Regions from separate parts of the Paracoccus jeotgali genome, predicted to be linked through region 1. Evidence: riboswitches for the same ligand, from Rfam matches in the RefSeq annotation. Region 1 holds a riboswitch; the other holds the start of a gene.
The links. Region 1 has a riboswitch for thiamine pyrophosphate ahead of CYR75_RS15235 (YkoF family thiamine/hydroxymethylpyrimidine-binding protein). Riboswitches for the same ligand answer to the same signal wherever they lie in the genome.

Region 1 (7,704 bases):
CAACCTCATGATGCCCGCAGAACCCGCGGTCGATCCGCCCCGAGGCCTCAGGCAGTGCGGTGCCCGGAACGACGGTGATGCCCGATACGGGCGGCTCTGCCGCGGCGGCTGCGCCACCGAGAGCTGCGAGAACGGCGACCAGGCGCGTGGGGCCGAGGTGCGGCAAGGGGTTCTTTCTCATCGGCGGCTCCTTCCTGCCTGTTGGGACGCCGGCCGCCGGCCAGATCTTGGTGAAGGCACCGCACTGTTGCTGCCGGTGCCCCGACACGCTCCCGCCCGGGACGTTCTTTGCTTTGCTTCCGCCTGTGTCTGTGGTCTTGTGCAGTCGTGACGAGAAATGAAAGCAGGTTCAGTTTCTTGCAGGCACCAAGGTTGCGCGATAGCCGGTCCGGGACCGACAGTGATGCCGCCGGCCGGGACCGTGCCCTGCTGGCGCGGGCGCGCGCAGGCGATGCCGCAGCGTTCGAGGCGCTCCTCGCCTTGCATTACCGTTACATCTTCCGGGTCGCCTACCGCTGGCTAGGCCATGAAAGCGATGCCGAGGATGTCACGCAGAGCGTGTGCATGCGGTTGCCAGAGGCGATCCACAGTTTCGATGGACGCGCGGCCTTCACCAGCTGGCTCTACCGCGTGACCCTGAACGCGGTGCGCGACCTGCAGCGCCGCCGGCAGCGGCAGGGGCGGCTGGCCGATGCGGTCGCCGTCCTGGCCGAGGACAGCCTCCCGCCCGAGCAGGAGGACGCGCTGCACATTGCCGATCTGTGGCGGGCGGTCCGCGCCCTGCCGGAAAAGCAGCGCGATGCGGTAATGCTCGTCCATGCCGAGGGTTTGAGCCAGGCCGAGGCAGCGCGTATCATGGGCTGCAAGGAAGTTACCGTCGCCTGGCATATCCACAAGGCGCGCAAGACACTCAGGGAGGTGCTGTGACAAGCCGGACGTCCCATCCCCTCGACCTGCTGCGGCAGCTTTCCACGCCCGAGCCTGACCCGGCACGAATGCAGGCCACCATCGCCGCCGCGCGGGCGCGTTTCGCGGACGACGGGGCCCGCTGTCCCGTGTCCGGCCCCCGCCGCGACGGATGGCCGATGTGGATGGCCGCCGCGGCTGTGTCGCTGGCGGCGATCGCGGTGGTGGCAGTGCTGATGCCGTCGCCCGATGCGCCGCAGCTGGCGGGCCGGGACCCCGCCACGAGGGGCGAGGAGCGCGAACCCGCCGCCCCGCCGCGTCGGCTGGCCGAGCCGCCGCCAGCGCCGACTGCCGAACCGCCCGGCATCATCATGGGGGCGCGCCCACCGCAGGCTTTGCCACCAGCCAATGCCGAACTGCTGGCGGCGGCACGGCACGATTTCGACGGGTTCCAGATCATCGAGCGCGACACAGCCGACGGAGTCGCCCTCTCGCTCCTGCGCGGCGGGACCGAGACAGCGTTCGACCGTCGCAGCCTCGACCCCGGCATCGGGTTCGAACTGCTGGACGCCTTTCTGCTAGCCCCGGCCGACGCGCCCGAACTGCTGCTGCTGCAAAGCCGCATCGGCGACGCGACGAACTGGGACGTGTTTACCGTCGGACCGGGCGGCCTGCGCCTGTCGGGCGAGTTGTCGCGGCGGGTCCATGACGCGCCAGACCGCGCCGCCGCCACCCGCAGGCTGAGCGCCCCCGAATAGTCGCCAAGGTCTGCGCCTCGGCGGGCGTTTCATGGAGGACCGACCCTTCGGCAAAGGAGCCGCCATGTTCCGCAGCATTTTGGCCGCCGCGCTGATCCTCACCGCCACGGCCGCGCAGGCCCTCGATGCCGAGGCGCTGCCGGTCCCGGCCAAAGGCGAGCAGTTCTGGGGCCTCGGTTCGACCGGCATCGACTGCGTCCGCCTGCCTTGCCCTTGGCGCGGCGTCTTCCGCATCGACCCTGACGGCACCCGCGACCGCCCGCTGTCCCGCCATGACATGACCGAAGCCCCACCGCTGACAGCCGACGAGGCCGACCGCGCGCGGATCGAGGAAGCCTTCGCGAACGATGGCTGCGTAGTGGCCGAGGGTCATTTCGAGGGCGAGACGCTTGCCGTCGTGCGTATCGCAGGGGAATGTCACCACTGGTTTCCCCGGCGACCCGCGCAATGAGGCGCGCGCTGCTGCTGGCCGCGCTGCTGCTGGCGGCTGGGAGCGCGGCACTGGCCCTTTCCGGCGCTGGCGGCTGGTAGGATGGATGGCTGGCGATAGCGGCTGTCTTGCGGGCTTTATCTTGCACGATCTGGTGGTGAAGAGGACACGGTGGAGAGCGACGCTTCGGGCCGACTACCCGCTGATGGCATCGGCTAAGAATATTCCGGCCGCGCTCGCCGCCCCTGTGCTGCCGGGGGACAGCAGGGCTGGTCAGTGGAAAGGCTTCAGACTTGCGGCTAAATGAGGGCCCGGCAGTTAAGGTCTGTGGTTCCTTGCACGGAAGGACAAGGCCCCGGCTGTGTCACGGGGTATCCCCGCACCGCGCCTCCTGTTGTCAATCACTCTGTGCGGCGCGGCGAGGGACTATTGCCCCAAGTATTTTGCCCGCATCTGTCGTCCCGTCTCTATCCCCAGCCGTCGCGACTCTCTGGCAAGCCAAGCGTCCGCCTCCGCTTTCCCGTCGCGCTCGACGCGCATGCGGTAGCGGGGTTCAAGCTCGCGCCGGTGCTGCTCCATGATCCGGGCGCCCTCGGCGCGGGCACGGGCCTCTGCAGCAGGCGATATGGTGCTCGACCTGCTCGCGGGCTGTTTGGCGTCGGGGCCATCGTCGGCGTGCTGTTGCTGATGCTGGCGCAGGTTGTGTTCCAGCATCGTGTCGAGGTGGATACCGAGGTAATCCTGCGCCGTCGCGGGCGCGGCGACGGTCGCGGCGGCCAGCAGGACCACGGCAATAGGCAGTTCTCTCATCGGTCTTCCTCCAGAGCTTTCATGGCAGAAAATTTTCGCATGTCACCGCAGCCGGTGCGATCTCGACGAAGCGCCCGCTGTCCCGGTCCAGCGCGGCGGTCCAGGCGCCGCTCTCAGGCGTGATCTCGCCGCTGCCACTGCGCATCACGGCGATGGGGTGCAGGCCCGCACGCTCGGTGCGACAGGTGCTGTAGTTCAGGAAACGATCCTCGGGGATGGTGGGGACCGCGATGACAGCGGTCACGATCCAGAGCGGCCGCCCCGTCTCGTCGTCGCTGGCCTGCCGTCCCGCATAGATGCCGACCGGCGCGCCGCCGGCTGCCGGCTCGAGCGTGCCGATCCCCACCGCGCATTCCGTGGCGCTGCCCGCCGGTCCCACGCAGGCGCCGCCAAGGCTGGTGAGGCCGTCGGGATAGGGCGGAACGATGCTGCCGATTGCGAGCAGTGCAGGCGCCTGCCTTGCTGCCACGACCGAGGCGAGACCGCGCGGCACGTCGTCAAGCGCCAGCGCGGGCGACGCCGTCAAGATCACGGCCGCAAGGGCGGCGCGCATCGTCAGCCGCCGAGTTCTGGCAGCGGCGCGGCTGCCAGTGCCTTGATCCGGGTCGGGCGCAGCACGGGAAGTTCTTGCAGGAACGTCTTGGCCGCGTCGTTGCCAGAGGCGCGGTGGCTGATGCCAAATAGCATCACGCCGGCACCGCGCTCGCCTACCGCCAGCGGCGCATAGCGATAGACGTTCCACTCCACGACATATTCGCCGGCCTCGTTCCTGCTGCTGACGATGAAGTCCAGCAGCGCCTCGCCTGTCGCCTCGTTCTGGATCACCTCCATGTTGACCAGCGGGTCGGTTGCCTTGCGGCGGGTGAGAGTTTCGGTCTGCGCCCGCACCGCGTCCATCACCCCGACGCCGCCGGTGACGGTCTCGACCGAGACCATGCGGCTGTAGTTGTCCGGGGTCTCGCCGGCCGGCAGGTATTCCTGCTTGATGTAGTTGTCAGCCGTGCGCGAGGACCAGGCGAGCGCGAAGCTGTCGCCCGCCAGGGTGATCGGACCGGGCAGGCCCAGATGATCCGTGGTCTGCGCCTGCACCGGCGCGAGCCAGAGGGTAGCGGCCAGAACGGCGGCAAGGCGGGTCAAGGTCGTCATGGGCAGCTCCTTCAATGGTCGCTCAGCGGTTTTCCAGTCCGTTGTCGATGCGGTGCCGGCGGAGTTCCTCGCGGCGGGAATCGACCTCCGCGATGAGGTCGATCAGCCCCTGCCGCACCTTGGCCAGCTCTGCGGAATGGGCGGCCTTGGACGTAACGCCGTTCGCATGGGCTTCATCCCAGGCCAGCGCCCACTCCATCGCCGCGATCCACTCGTCAGGGTCGCCGGCGATGTATTCGTTGACGGGCCGGCCGACCTGTTCGGTCAGCGCCGAGAAAAGGACGCGGTCGTTCGCCGCCGCGCCGGGTGCCGCCAGCATGAAGCGATAGCGGATCTGTCCCGCATACATCCAGTTTGCCGCCTCCTGCCCCTTGCCCTCTCCCAGCAGTCGGGCGGCGAGGACATAGAGGGCAGAAGGGTGCAGCGACTCCGCCTGCTCGGCGATCTGAGCCGAGGGCATGCCGTCGAGGTTTCCCGCCGCCTGTGCGTGGCCAGGGAGCAGCGAGGCGCAGCAGAGCAGCAGCGGGAAAAGCAGGCGTTTCATCAGGCGATCTCCGTCCTCTTTGCCCGTGTGACGCCACGAGAGCACAGAAGCTTGGCGATGTTCAATCTCCGGTGCTCTTTCGCGACACACATTGCGGCTCGCGGCTCAGGCTCATGCCGCCTCCCCATGTCCAGCGATTGACGAGGCGCCACTCGATCCGCTCGCATGCGCCGCGACCCTCGGCCGCTGAGGGCGGCTCGCGGCCATCGTCCTTTTCGGGATCGGACACAGGCCCGGGCGGAGGAAGGCTGACGTCGAACAGGAACACCGTCAGCATCTCGGCATCCGGCGCGGACCCGGCGTTCTCCGTGGGAATGCGGCGAAGGGTGAGCTTGCCGTTTTCAGGCCCGATCTGGCCCGTCAGGACCATGTGGAAACCCTCCATTTCGGTCAGGGAGAGAACCCGGCCCGCCGCAGTGATCTCGGTCGGGCCGGTATGCGACAGGCTGCGCCACACGCCATCGCCATCCGGCACAACGGTTACGCTCAGATCGAGGCTCCCGCCGTCAGCGAGCGCCGCCGTGGTGCTGAACAGGACCCGGTCATCGCCCGCGGCGGAAAACCGCACCTCGGCGTCACCCCACGCCCGGTGCATGCGATCGCCGCCGTCCACCGGAAAGGCCTCAACCGTCATGCGCCCGGTATACGGAGCACCAATAGTGGCGGGAAACGGAATGGGTTCGCCGAGGGCCGGGGTGACAGTCAGCAGTCCTGCCAGCAGCACGACGATCAAGCAGCGGGTTCGTTTCATCGCGCTCTCCCTGAACCGTGTCCTGAACTCTCACCTCAAGACGCTTCGGGAGCAACTTACCTTGGCCGAAACCTTTCCCGGCAAGCGACGCGCCTGACTCAATGACAGTATGGATGACAGCCTGCAAAGCGCCCGCGACGCCTTCATCGACGAGCAGCTGACCAACGCTGCCCGCATCCCTGCCGACCGAGGCGTCACCGACGCGCCGGCCAAGGCCTATCGCTATGCCGCGCTGAAGGCCGAGGCCCGGGCGCGGGACTGGGATCTTCTGGGCGAGGATCCGGAGGGCGACCGAGGCTACCGCCTCTATCGTCACGACTGAGGCCACCTTCAACGGATCAGCGTCGGTAACATGGCAACCGGCCGTTTCACCTGCGGCGGCTGCAGTGAGGGCTGGACGAGGGACCAAAGCTACATCTACGCGATGCTCTTTGTGCTGAAGGACGGCCGCGAGGCCATCAAGGTCGGCTTCTCGCGAGACCCGGACTCGCGCCTGCGTCACCAACTGACCACCGAACAGGACCAATACGCGATGCTGATCCGCAGCATCGCAATCCCGACAGGGCGCGATGCGATCCAACTGGAGAAGGAAACTCACCGGACCCTGCGCGAACGCCATCCGCAGGCGGTGCTGGATCGTGGCGTCTTTGCCGGTCAGGTCAATTGCGCCTCGGAGTTGTACGACGCTGCCATTGAGACCGATATCATGGCGCTTCTGGATGAGCTGCAGCAACGCGTTGCGGAGCTGGAGTAGCGCAAAAGTCGGCCACTTGACAGGCTCGGCACGCCGTCCTAGCTTCGCCGGCGAAGAAACAGGGTGGCCTAGACTGACCGCCAGACACATCAGGGGTGCTCCATCAGCGGGGCTGAGATACGCGGCACGCGTGAACCCTTTAGCTGATCCGGGTAATGCCGGCGGAGCGAGAGAGACATGTTTATTGGCGCCCAGGTGTCGCTTTACCCAATGACCTCGGATTTCGAGCAGGTCATCCTTTCGGGCCTGAAAGCGCTCGATCCTTATCGCGACCGCTTGCGTATCGAGACGGACGACATGTCTACCCTGTTCGTTGGCGCGTCCGCGCCGCTCTTCGATGCGCTGCGCGATCTTTTTGCCCGGGCCGCGCAGCAGCCGCCCCATGTGACCATGCACGTCACCCTCTCTCGCGGCTGTCCCGGTGAACCCGATGACCCGTCCTGCCGTTGCGAAACCCTTTCGCAGGCGCAGGATCAGACGCTCGCCGAGCGCCAGACGCTCGCCACAGAGGCGGTGCAGGCGGCGCCGGTTCTGGGGGTCGAGATCGATGTGCAGTTCTCGCTCTATGTGCTGGGGCGGGATCGGCACATGGACGAAATCTACGGCTGCATCGACTTCCTGAAAGCGAGTGGGACCTTCTTACGGTCCAAGAATTTCTGCACACGCCTCCGCGGCGATGCGGGGGCGGTTTTTGAAGCGGTGAGGCAGGCTTTCCTGCGGTTCGGACCGGCGGAAGGGCATGTGACCATCGATCTGACAGCCTCGGCCAACAGCCCGACCCTGCGCTGACCGGGGTTTCATCCGATGCTGGCGCGTGTCCTGCCCTCACTGATGGTTGCCCTCTGCCTGCTGGCTGTCTGGGAGGTCTATAGCCGCTTCTCCGGCGTCTCGGCCCTGATCCTGCCCGCGCCATCGAGCGTGCTTCGCGCGCTGCTGCTGAACCGCAACGAGATCACAGGTCATGCCCGCTCCACCATCAGCGTCGCCGTGATCGGCTTCGCCTTATCTGTCGGCTTCGCCTTTGCGACCTCTGTCGCGCTGCATGTCGCGCCGTTCGCAGAGCGCGGCCTCATGCCCCTGTTCGTGGTCAGCCAGACGGTGCCGCTGGTCGCATTGGCGCCCCTGATGATCCTGTGGTTCGGGTTCGGGCATCTGCCCAAGATCCTGCTGGTGATCCTGGTGACCTTCTTTCCCATGCTGCTCAGCCTGCTGTCAGGTTATCGCCAGACACCGTCCGAGTTTCGCGACCTTCTGGCGGCCATGGGGGCGAAGCGGTGGGGCATATTTTTTAGGGCCACGCTGCCATCGGCAAGGTCGGCCTTTCTGGCCGGGCTGCGGATCTCGGCGACCTATGCGATTGTGGCAACGATCTTCGCCGAGTACGCCGGCGCGCGTCGGGGCCTCGGGATCTATATTCTCGCTGCGAAAAACAATTTCCGCGCCGACCTCGTGCTCGCGGCGGTTCTTGTCTCGGCGGCACTGACGCTGATGCTGCTGGGTGTGATCTGGGTGATCGACCGGCTGACCGTCCGGGGGGCGCAGATGGATCATGCTTGAGATCCGCGGCCTGGCCATCCGCAGTCCCAGCCGCGACATCGTCACGGA
Region 2 (7,704 bases), on a different replicon from region 1:
GTCGGCGCCACATCGGCCAGCCGCCCGCCATCGCGCAGCCCCTTGATCGCGCCGCCGCCGGTCACGATCACCGGCACCGGATTGGTGGTGTGGGCGGTGTGCGGGCCGCCGGTCTGGGGGTCGATCATGGTCTCGCAATTGCCGTGATCGGCGACGATCACCGCCGCGCCGCCGGCCTCGTCCAGCGCCTGCAATGCGCGGCCCAGATTGCGGTCCACTGCCTCGCAGGCGCGGATCGCGGCGGGCAGGCTGCCGGTATGGCCGACCATGTCGGGATTGGCGAAGTTCACCACGATCAGGTCATAGCCCTCGCGGATCGCCTTGACGAACCAGTCGCCGACCTCGTCGGCGGCCATTTCGGGCTGCAGATCATAGGTCGCGACCTTGGGGCTGGCCGGCATGTGGCGATCCTCGCCCGGTTCCGGCGCCTCTTTCCCGCCATTGAGGAAAAAGGTCACATGCGGATATTTCTCGGTCTCGGCCAGCCGGAACTGGCGCAGCCCCTTGCGACCGACCCATTCGCCCAGCGTGTTGACGATCTGGCGCTTGGGATAGGCGGCGGCCATGTATTCATTGTGCCGCTGCGAATAATCGACCATCCCCAGCAGCGCCGCCCATTTCGGCCGCGGCCCGGCGTCGAAATCCGAAAAGCCGGGCTGGCCGATGGCGGCCAGGATCTCGCGTGCGCGGTCGGCGCGAAAGTTCAGGCAAAAGAACCCGTCGCCGTCCTGCGCGCCGCCAAAGCCGCCCAGAACGGTCGGCTGGATGAACTCGTCGGTTTCGCCGCGCTGATAGGCGGCCTCGACCGCGTGGGGCGCGTCGGGGGCAGACAGGCCCTTGCCGCCGATCATCGCCTGATAGGCGCGCGCCACCCGGTCCCAGCGATTGTCGCGGTCCATGGCGAAATAGCGCCCGATCACGGTGCCGATCCGCGCGCCTTCGGGCAGGCTGCCCTGCAATTCGGTGATGAAGCCCATGGCCGATTTCGGCGGCACGTCGCGGCCGTCGGTGATGGCGTGGATCACCACCGGCACGCCCTTGTCGGCTACGGCGCGGGCGGTGGCGACGACGTGGTGGATATGGCCGTGAACGCCACCATCCGAGACCACGCCCATCAGATGCGCGGTCCCGCCGCTGCGCTGCAGCTTGGCGACGAACTCGCCCAGCCCGGTGTTCTGGTAGAAGCTGCCGTCTTCAATCGCGAGGTCGATCTGCCCCAGATCCATCGCCACCACCCGGCCCGCGCCGATATTGGTGTGGCCGACCTCGGAATTGCCCATCTGCCCGCGCGGCAGCCCGACATCGGGACCATAGGTGATCAGGGTCGAGCGCGGACATTCCGCGTTCAGCCGGTCCCAGGTCGGGGTCCGGGCGCAATCGGGCGCGCTCTGCTCGGGCCGATCCGAGATGCCCCAGCCGTCGAGGATGCACAGCACGACGGGCTTCTTGCCGCTCACAGCCCGGCCCCCTCGTCGATTCCCAGCATGATGTTGAGGTTCTGCACCGCCGCGCCCGAGGCGCCCTTGCCCAGATTGTCCAGCACCGCGACGACCACCGCGCAGTCCGAGGTGTCGTCGCCATGCACCGAGATTTCCAGCATGTTGGTGCCGTTCAGCGCGGTCGGGTCGATGCGGGCACCGACCTCTTCGGCCTCGCGGATGCGGACGAACTCGGCGCCGGTGTAATGCCGCGACAGCGCCGCATGCAGCGAGGACAGCGACAGCGCGCTGTCCAGATGCAGCGGCAGCGACACCGCCATGCCTTGCGCGAAGTTCCCGACCGAGGGCGCAAAGATCGGTTGCACCGACAGGCCCGACAGGGCCATGATCTCGGGGATGTGCTTGTGGTGCTGGGCCATCGCATACAGGAAATGCGGCGGCGCGGTGCCGGCCTGGTATTCCGCGATCAGCGCATTGCCGCCGCCGGTATAGCCGGACACGGCGTTGATCGCCAGCGGCCGGTCATGGGCCAGCAGCCCCGCCGCCACCAGCGGCCGGATCATCGCGATGGCGCCGGTCGAATAGCAGCCCGGATTGGCCACACGCCGGGCCGAAGCGATGCGCGCCCGCGCGTCGCGGTCCAGTTCGGCAAAGCCGTAAACCCAGTCCGAATCCACCCGATGCGCGGTCGAGGCGTCGATCAGCCGCACCGGCAGATCGGCCGACAGCGCGACCGCCTCTCGGGCGGCATCGTCGGGCAGGCACAGGATCGCGATATCGGCCTGCGCAAAGCAGTCGCGGCGGGCGTCGGCATCCTTTCGCAGGTCATGGGGGATCCGGACCAGCTCGATATCGTCGCGCCCGGCCAGCCGGTCGCGGATCTGAAGCCCGGTGGTCCCGGCCTCGCCGTCGATAAAGACCTTGTGCGTCATCGCACCCCCCTTTCGTCTGCGCCCCTGACATAACGATCCGCCGCCCCGGGGGCAATGCGCGCGACCGCTGCCGGCGGGATACGCGGGCAGATTGTCGCGGACAGTTGAAACGCCCCCGCAGGATCGCGTATCACCGCTGGCATGACCGATCTTTACGCCCATTCCGCCGTTGCGCCGCGCAGCCTGACCGGGCAGCCTTCGCGCCTGTATCACACGCCCCTGTCGCCCTTTTCGCGCAAGGTCCGGCTGGTGCTGGCCGAAAAGCGGATCGAGGTCGAACTGGCCGAGGAACGCTATTGGGAGCAGGGGCCAGAGCTGTTCCGCCGCAACCCCGCCGGCAAGATCCCGGTGCTGCGCCATGACGGGATGCTGTTGGCCGAAAGCCAGGCGATCTGCGAATATCTGGACGAGACCGTGCCCACCCCGCCGCTGATGCCCGCCGATGCCGCTGGCCGCTACGAGGTGCGCCGGCTTTGCGCGTGGTTCGACGACAAGTTCAACGCCGAGGCGACGCGCCCGGTCCTGAACGAGCGGGTGTGGAAAAAGGTGCAAAAGACCGGCTACCCGGATTCGCGCATGGTCAAGGCGGGGCTGGCGGCGATCAAGGCGCATATCGACTATATGCACCGCCTGCTCGAGGAACGGCGCTGGCTGGCGGGGCGCACGCTGACCATCGCCGATTTCGCGGCGGCGGCGCATTTTTCCTGCCTCGATTACATCTCGGACATCGACTGGGACCGCTCGGATCTGGTGCGGCAATGGTATGCGACGATCAAGTCGCGCCCGGCCTTCCGCAGCGTGCTGGCGGATCAGGTGCCGGGCCTGCACCCGGCCCCGCATTACGCGCAACTCGATTTCTGACGGCGCCGGGCCTATCCCCCGATCCGCCCCCGCACCCCGCCGGTCTGCGCGCGGTCCAGCAGCAGGTGATCCAGCACCACGCAGGCGGCCATGGCCTCGGCCACCGGCACCGCGCGGATGCCGACGCAGGGATCGTGGCGGCCCTTGGTGATCAGCTCGATCTCTTGCCCCGCCGCGTCGATGGTGCGCCGTGGGGTCAGGATCGACGAGGTCGGCTTGACCGCGAACCGCACGGTGATGTCCTGCCCGGTCGAGATGCCGCCCAGAATCCCGCCGGCATGGTTCGATAGATATTCCGGCTGACCGTCCGGCCCCATGCGGATTTCATCGGCGTTCTCGACCCCGGTCAGGGCGGCCGCCGCCATCCCCTCACCGATTTCGACGCCCTTGACGGCGTTGATCGACATCATCGCGGCCGCCAGATCGGTGTCGAGCTTGCCATAGACCGGCGCGCCCAGACCGGGCGGGCAGCCGCGGATCAGCACCTCGACCGCCGCGCCGACGCTGTTCTGCGCCTTGCGGATGGCGGACAGATACGCCTCCCACTCTGCCACGGCGCTGGGGTCGGGCAGAAAGAACGGGTTGTCGCGGATCGCGTCGGCATCGAAGGCATCGCGGTTCAGATGCAGCGCGCCCATCTGGACCATATAGCCCAGCACCGTCAGCCCCGGCACCAGGTCGCGCAGCACCGCCTGCGCCACCGCACCGGCCGCGACCCGCGCGGCGGTTTCCCGCGCGCTCGACCGCCCGCCGCCGCGATAATCGCGCAGCCCGTATTTCTGGTGATAGGCGATGTCGGCGTGGCCGGGGCGGAAGGCGCGGGCGATGTCGCCATAATCGCGCGAGCGTTGGTCGGTGTTCTCGATGATCAGCATGATCGGCGTGCCCGTGGTCTGCCCCTCGAACACACCCGAAAGAATCCGCACCCGGTCGGCCTCTTGCCGTTGCGTCGTATGCTTGGAACTGCCGGGGCGGCGGCGGTCCATGAAGGGCTGGATCCAGCCCTCGTCCAGCGCAACGCCCGGCGGGCAGCCATCGACCACCGCGCCCAAAGCCGGGCCGTGGCTCTCGCCCCAGGTGGTGACGCGGAACACATGGCCAAAGCTGTTCAGGCTCATCTCGATCTCCCCTTTGCGGGCGTGGTTAGCGGGCATCCGCCGGACCGGCAAGCGGCAAGCCGGTCGCGGTGCAGAAACGCCCTTGCACCCGCGCCCGCCATGACCGATGCTGTCCCCGCCTCGGGGAGCCATCTGGCTGAGACGCATCATGCGGACCCGTCGAACCTGATCCGGTCAATACCGGCGGAGGGAAGGTATCGCTGACCTTCTTTTCGGTAACAGAATGAAGGAGGAAGCGATGCGCACCACCGTCCTGGCCCTGCTGGCCACGACCGCCCCGGCCCTTGCCGCCGGCCCCGAATTCACCGTCTACGCGCCCGACTATTTCGCCTCGGAATGGGGCCCCGGCCCCAAGATCGAGGCCGGGTTCGAGGCGATCTGCGGCTGCGATTTGCGCTTTGTCACCGGCGACGTCCTGCCGCGCATCCTGCTGGAAGGCGACCGGACCGAGGCCGATGTCGTCATCGGTCTGAACAGCGACACCACCATGCGCGCCCGCGCCTCGGGGCTGTTCGCGCCGCATGGGCAGGACGTGTCCGGGCTGACCATGCCGGTCGAATGGACCGACGACACCTTCCTGCCCTTCAACTGGTCGGAATTCGCCTTTGTCTATGACGACACCCGGCTGGAAAACCCGCCCAACAGCTTTCAGGAACTGCTGGACGCGCCCGACGACCTCAAGCTGGTGATCCAGGACCCGCGCAGTGCGATCTCCGGTCTGGGGCTGCTGCTCTGGGTCAAGTCGGTCTTTGGCGAGGACAGCAAGCAGGCGTGGGAAAAGCTGCGGCCCAAGGTACTGACGGTCACGCCCGGCTGGTCCGAGGCCTACGGTCTGTTCACCGATGGCGAGGCGGACATGGTCCTCAGCTATACCTCGTCGCCCGCCTATCACATCGCGGCCGAGGATGACGCGACCAAACATGCCGCGATCTTCCCCGAGGGCCATTACCTGATGGTCGAGATGGCCGCGCAGTTGAAGGACAGCGATCAGCCGGAACTGGCGCAGGCGTTCATGGACTATATCCTGTCGCATGATTTCCAGTCGATGATCGCCGAGGCGAACTGGTCCTATCCGGCCAAGCTGCCGGCCGAGGAACTGCCAGAGGCCTTCGCCGTCCTGCCGCGCCCGGACAAGACCATCTTCCTGCCCGAAGATCAGGCCGAGGTCCTGCGCAAACCGGCGCTTGAAGAATGGCTGCAGGTCTTCGCCCGCTAGGGATCGGCCGCCGATGGTCGCCCGGCGCATTCGTCGCCGCCGGGCTGCTGGCGCTGATCCTCGGCACACTGGGCACGGTCGCGATCCATGCCGGCGGGCTGACCGCGCTTGGCAGTTGGGACTGGCGCGCGGTGTGGTTCACGCTGTGGCAGGCGGCGCTGTCGGCCACGCTGTCGGCGGCGCTGGCGATCCCGGTCGCGCGCGCGCTGGCGCGGCGGCGGTTCGTCGGGCGCCGGCTGCTGATCACGCTGCTGGGCGCGCCCTTCATCCTGCCGGTGATTGTGGCGGTGACGGGTCTGATCTCGGTCTTCGGGCGCAGCGGGCTGGTCAATGGGCTGCTGGTGCCCTTGGGCTTCGGGCCGGTATCGGTCTATGGCTGGCACGGCGTCATTCTGGCGCATGTCTTCTTCAACCTGCCGCTTTGCGTGCGGATGATCCTGCATGGCTGGCAGGCGATCCCGGCCGAGCGGTTCCGCCTCGCGCAATCGCTCGACTTCGCGCCCGCCGACATTGCGCGCCATCTGGAACGCCCGATGCTGCGCGAGGTTCTGCCGGGCGCCTGGCTGGCGGTGTTCCTGGTCTGCCTGACCAGCTTTGCGGTGGCGCTGGCCCTGGGCGGCGGGCCGCGGGCGACGACGGTGGAACTGGCGATCTATCAGGCGTTCCGGTTCGATTTCGACATGGGCCGGGCGGCGACGCTGGGGCTGGTGCAGGTGGGCTTGTGCGTGCTGGCGCTGCTGCTGGCGGCGGGGGTGGCGGCGCCTGCGGGCTTTGGCGCGGGTCTGGACCGCGCGGCCCCGGCGCTGGCGCCACCGGGCTGGCGGCGCGGCGCCGATCTGGCGGTGATCGCGCTGGCTGCGGCCTTCCTGCTGGTGCCGATTCTGTCGGTGACGCTGGCCGGCGCGCCGCGCATAGCCGAGCTGCCGCCCTCGGTGTGGGAGGCTGCGGGCCGGTCGATCGTGATGGCGCTGATCTCGGCCGTGCTGGCGCTTGCCGTGTCGTTGATGCTGGCGCTGTCGGTGGCCGCTGGCCAGCGATGGACCGAGGCGGCGGGGATGCTGCCGCTGGTCGCCTCGCCGCTGGTGCTGGGGACGGGGCTGTTCCTGCTGCTGCGCGGCTTAGCCTCGGCCACGCAACTCGCGCTGCCGGTGACGGTGGCGATCAACGCGGTCATGGCCCTGCCCTTCGCGCTGCGCATCCTGATCCCGGCCGCCCGCGCCCTGCGGCACGATTACGGGCGGTTGGCGGATTCGCTGGGCATGACCGGCGCGGCGCGGTTGCGGCTGCTGATCCTGCCGCGCCTGTCGCGGCCCCTGGGCTTTGCCGGCGGGCTGTCGGCGGCGCTGGCGATGGGCGATCTGGGGGTCATCACCCTGTTCGCCGACAGCCGCAGCCCGACCCTGCCGCTGATGCTGTACCAGTTGATGAACAGCTATCGCATGGCCGATGCGGCCGCCTGTTCGGTGCTGCTGATGGCGATCAGCTTTGCCCTGTTCTGGGCTTTCGACAGAGGAGGACGGCTGAATGCTGCAGCTTGAGCGGGCCGAAAGCGATCTGGGCGGCTTCCGCCTGCGCGCCGATTTCAGCATCGAGCCGGGCGCGCGGGTCGCCGTGATCGGGCCGTCCGGGTCCGGGAAATCGACGCTGCTGGGCATGATCGCGGGCTTTGTGCCGCTGTCGGCGGGCCGCATCCTGTGGCGCGGGGCCGATCTGTCCCAGCTCGCGCCCGGCGCGCGGCCGGTGTCGATCCTGTTTCAGGACCAGAACCTGTTTCCGCATCTGAGCGTCGGTCAGAATGTGGGTCTGGGCCTGCGCCCGGACCTGCGGCTGAATGCTGGCCAGAAGCGCGCGGTGACGCAGGCGTTGCATCAGGTCGGGCTGGACGGTCTGGCCGACCGCCGGCCCGCGCAACTGTCGGGCGGGCAGCAAAGCCGCGTGGCGCTGGCCCGCGTCGCGCTGCGCGAACAGCCGATCCTGCTGCTGGACGAGGCGTTTTCCGCCCTCGGCCCGGCGCTGAAGGATGAGATGCTGTCCCTGTTGATGGGTATCGCCGATCGCAGCGGCCTGACCGTGCTGATGGTGACGCATGACCCGCAGGATGCCCGCGCCTTTGCCGCGCAGACCGTCGCGGTGATCGA

Region 2: another riboswitch for thiamine pyrophosphate. It lies ahead of CYR75_RS09610 (thiamine ABC transporter substrate-binding protein); the one in region 1 lies ahead of CYR75_RS15235 (YkoF family thiamine/hydroxymethylpyrimidine-binding protein).

Annotation. Positions count from the first base shown of each region.
Region 1 is NZ_CP025584.1:47,015-54,718, reverse strand. It holds gene CYR75_RS15290 (hypothetical protein) at 1-181, opposite strand, end outside; gene CYR75_RS15285 (RNA polymerase sigma factor) at 373-927, shown strand; gene CYR75_RS15280 (hypothetical protein) at 924-1,664, shown strand; gene CYR75_RS15275 (hypothetical protein) at 1,729-2,115, shown strand; gene CYR75_RS15270 (hypothetical protein) at 2,521-2,904, opposite strand; gene CYR75_RS15265 (hypothetical protein) at 2,924-3,430, opposite strand; gene CYR75_RS15260 (hypothetical protein) at 3,460-4,050, opposite strand; gene CYR75_RS15255 (hypothetical protein) at 4,073-4,594, opposite strand; gene CYR75_RS15250 (hypothetical protein) at 4,656-5,345, opposite strand; gene CYR75_RS15245 (hypothetical protein) at 5,455-5,667, shown strand; gene CYR75_RS15240 (GIY-YIG nuclease family protein) at 5,698-6,099, shown strand; TPP riboswitch at 6,181-6,286, shown strand; gene CYR75_RS15235 (YkoF family thiamine/hydroxymethylpyrimidine-binding protein) at 6,277-6,888, shown strand; gene CYR75_RS15230 (ABC transporter permease) at 6,931-7,656, shown strand; gene CYR75_RS15225 (ABC transporter ATP-binding protein) at 7,649-7,704, shown strand, end outside.
Region 2 is NZ_CP025583.1:1,964,726-1,972,429, forward strand. It holds gene gpmI (2,3-bisphosphoglycerate-independent phosphoglycerate mutase) at 1-1,457, opposite strand, end outside; gene argC (N-acetyl-gamma-glutamyl-phosphate reductase) at 1,454-2,371, opposite strand; gene fzlA (FtsZ-binding protein FzlA) at 2,513-3,232, shown strand; gene aroC (chorismate synthase) at 3,244-4,350, opposite strand; TPP riboswitch at 4,462-4,559, shown strand; gene CYR75_RS09610 (thiamine ABC transporter substrate-binding protein) at 4,589-5,566, shown strand; gene CYR75_RS09615 (ABC transporter permease family protein) at 5,542-7,104, shown strand; gene CYR75_RS09620 (thiamine ABC transporter ATP-binding protein) at 7,091-7,704, shown strand, end outside.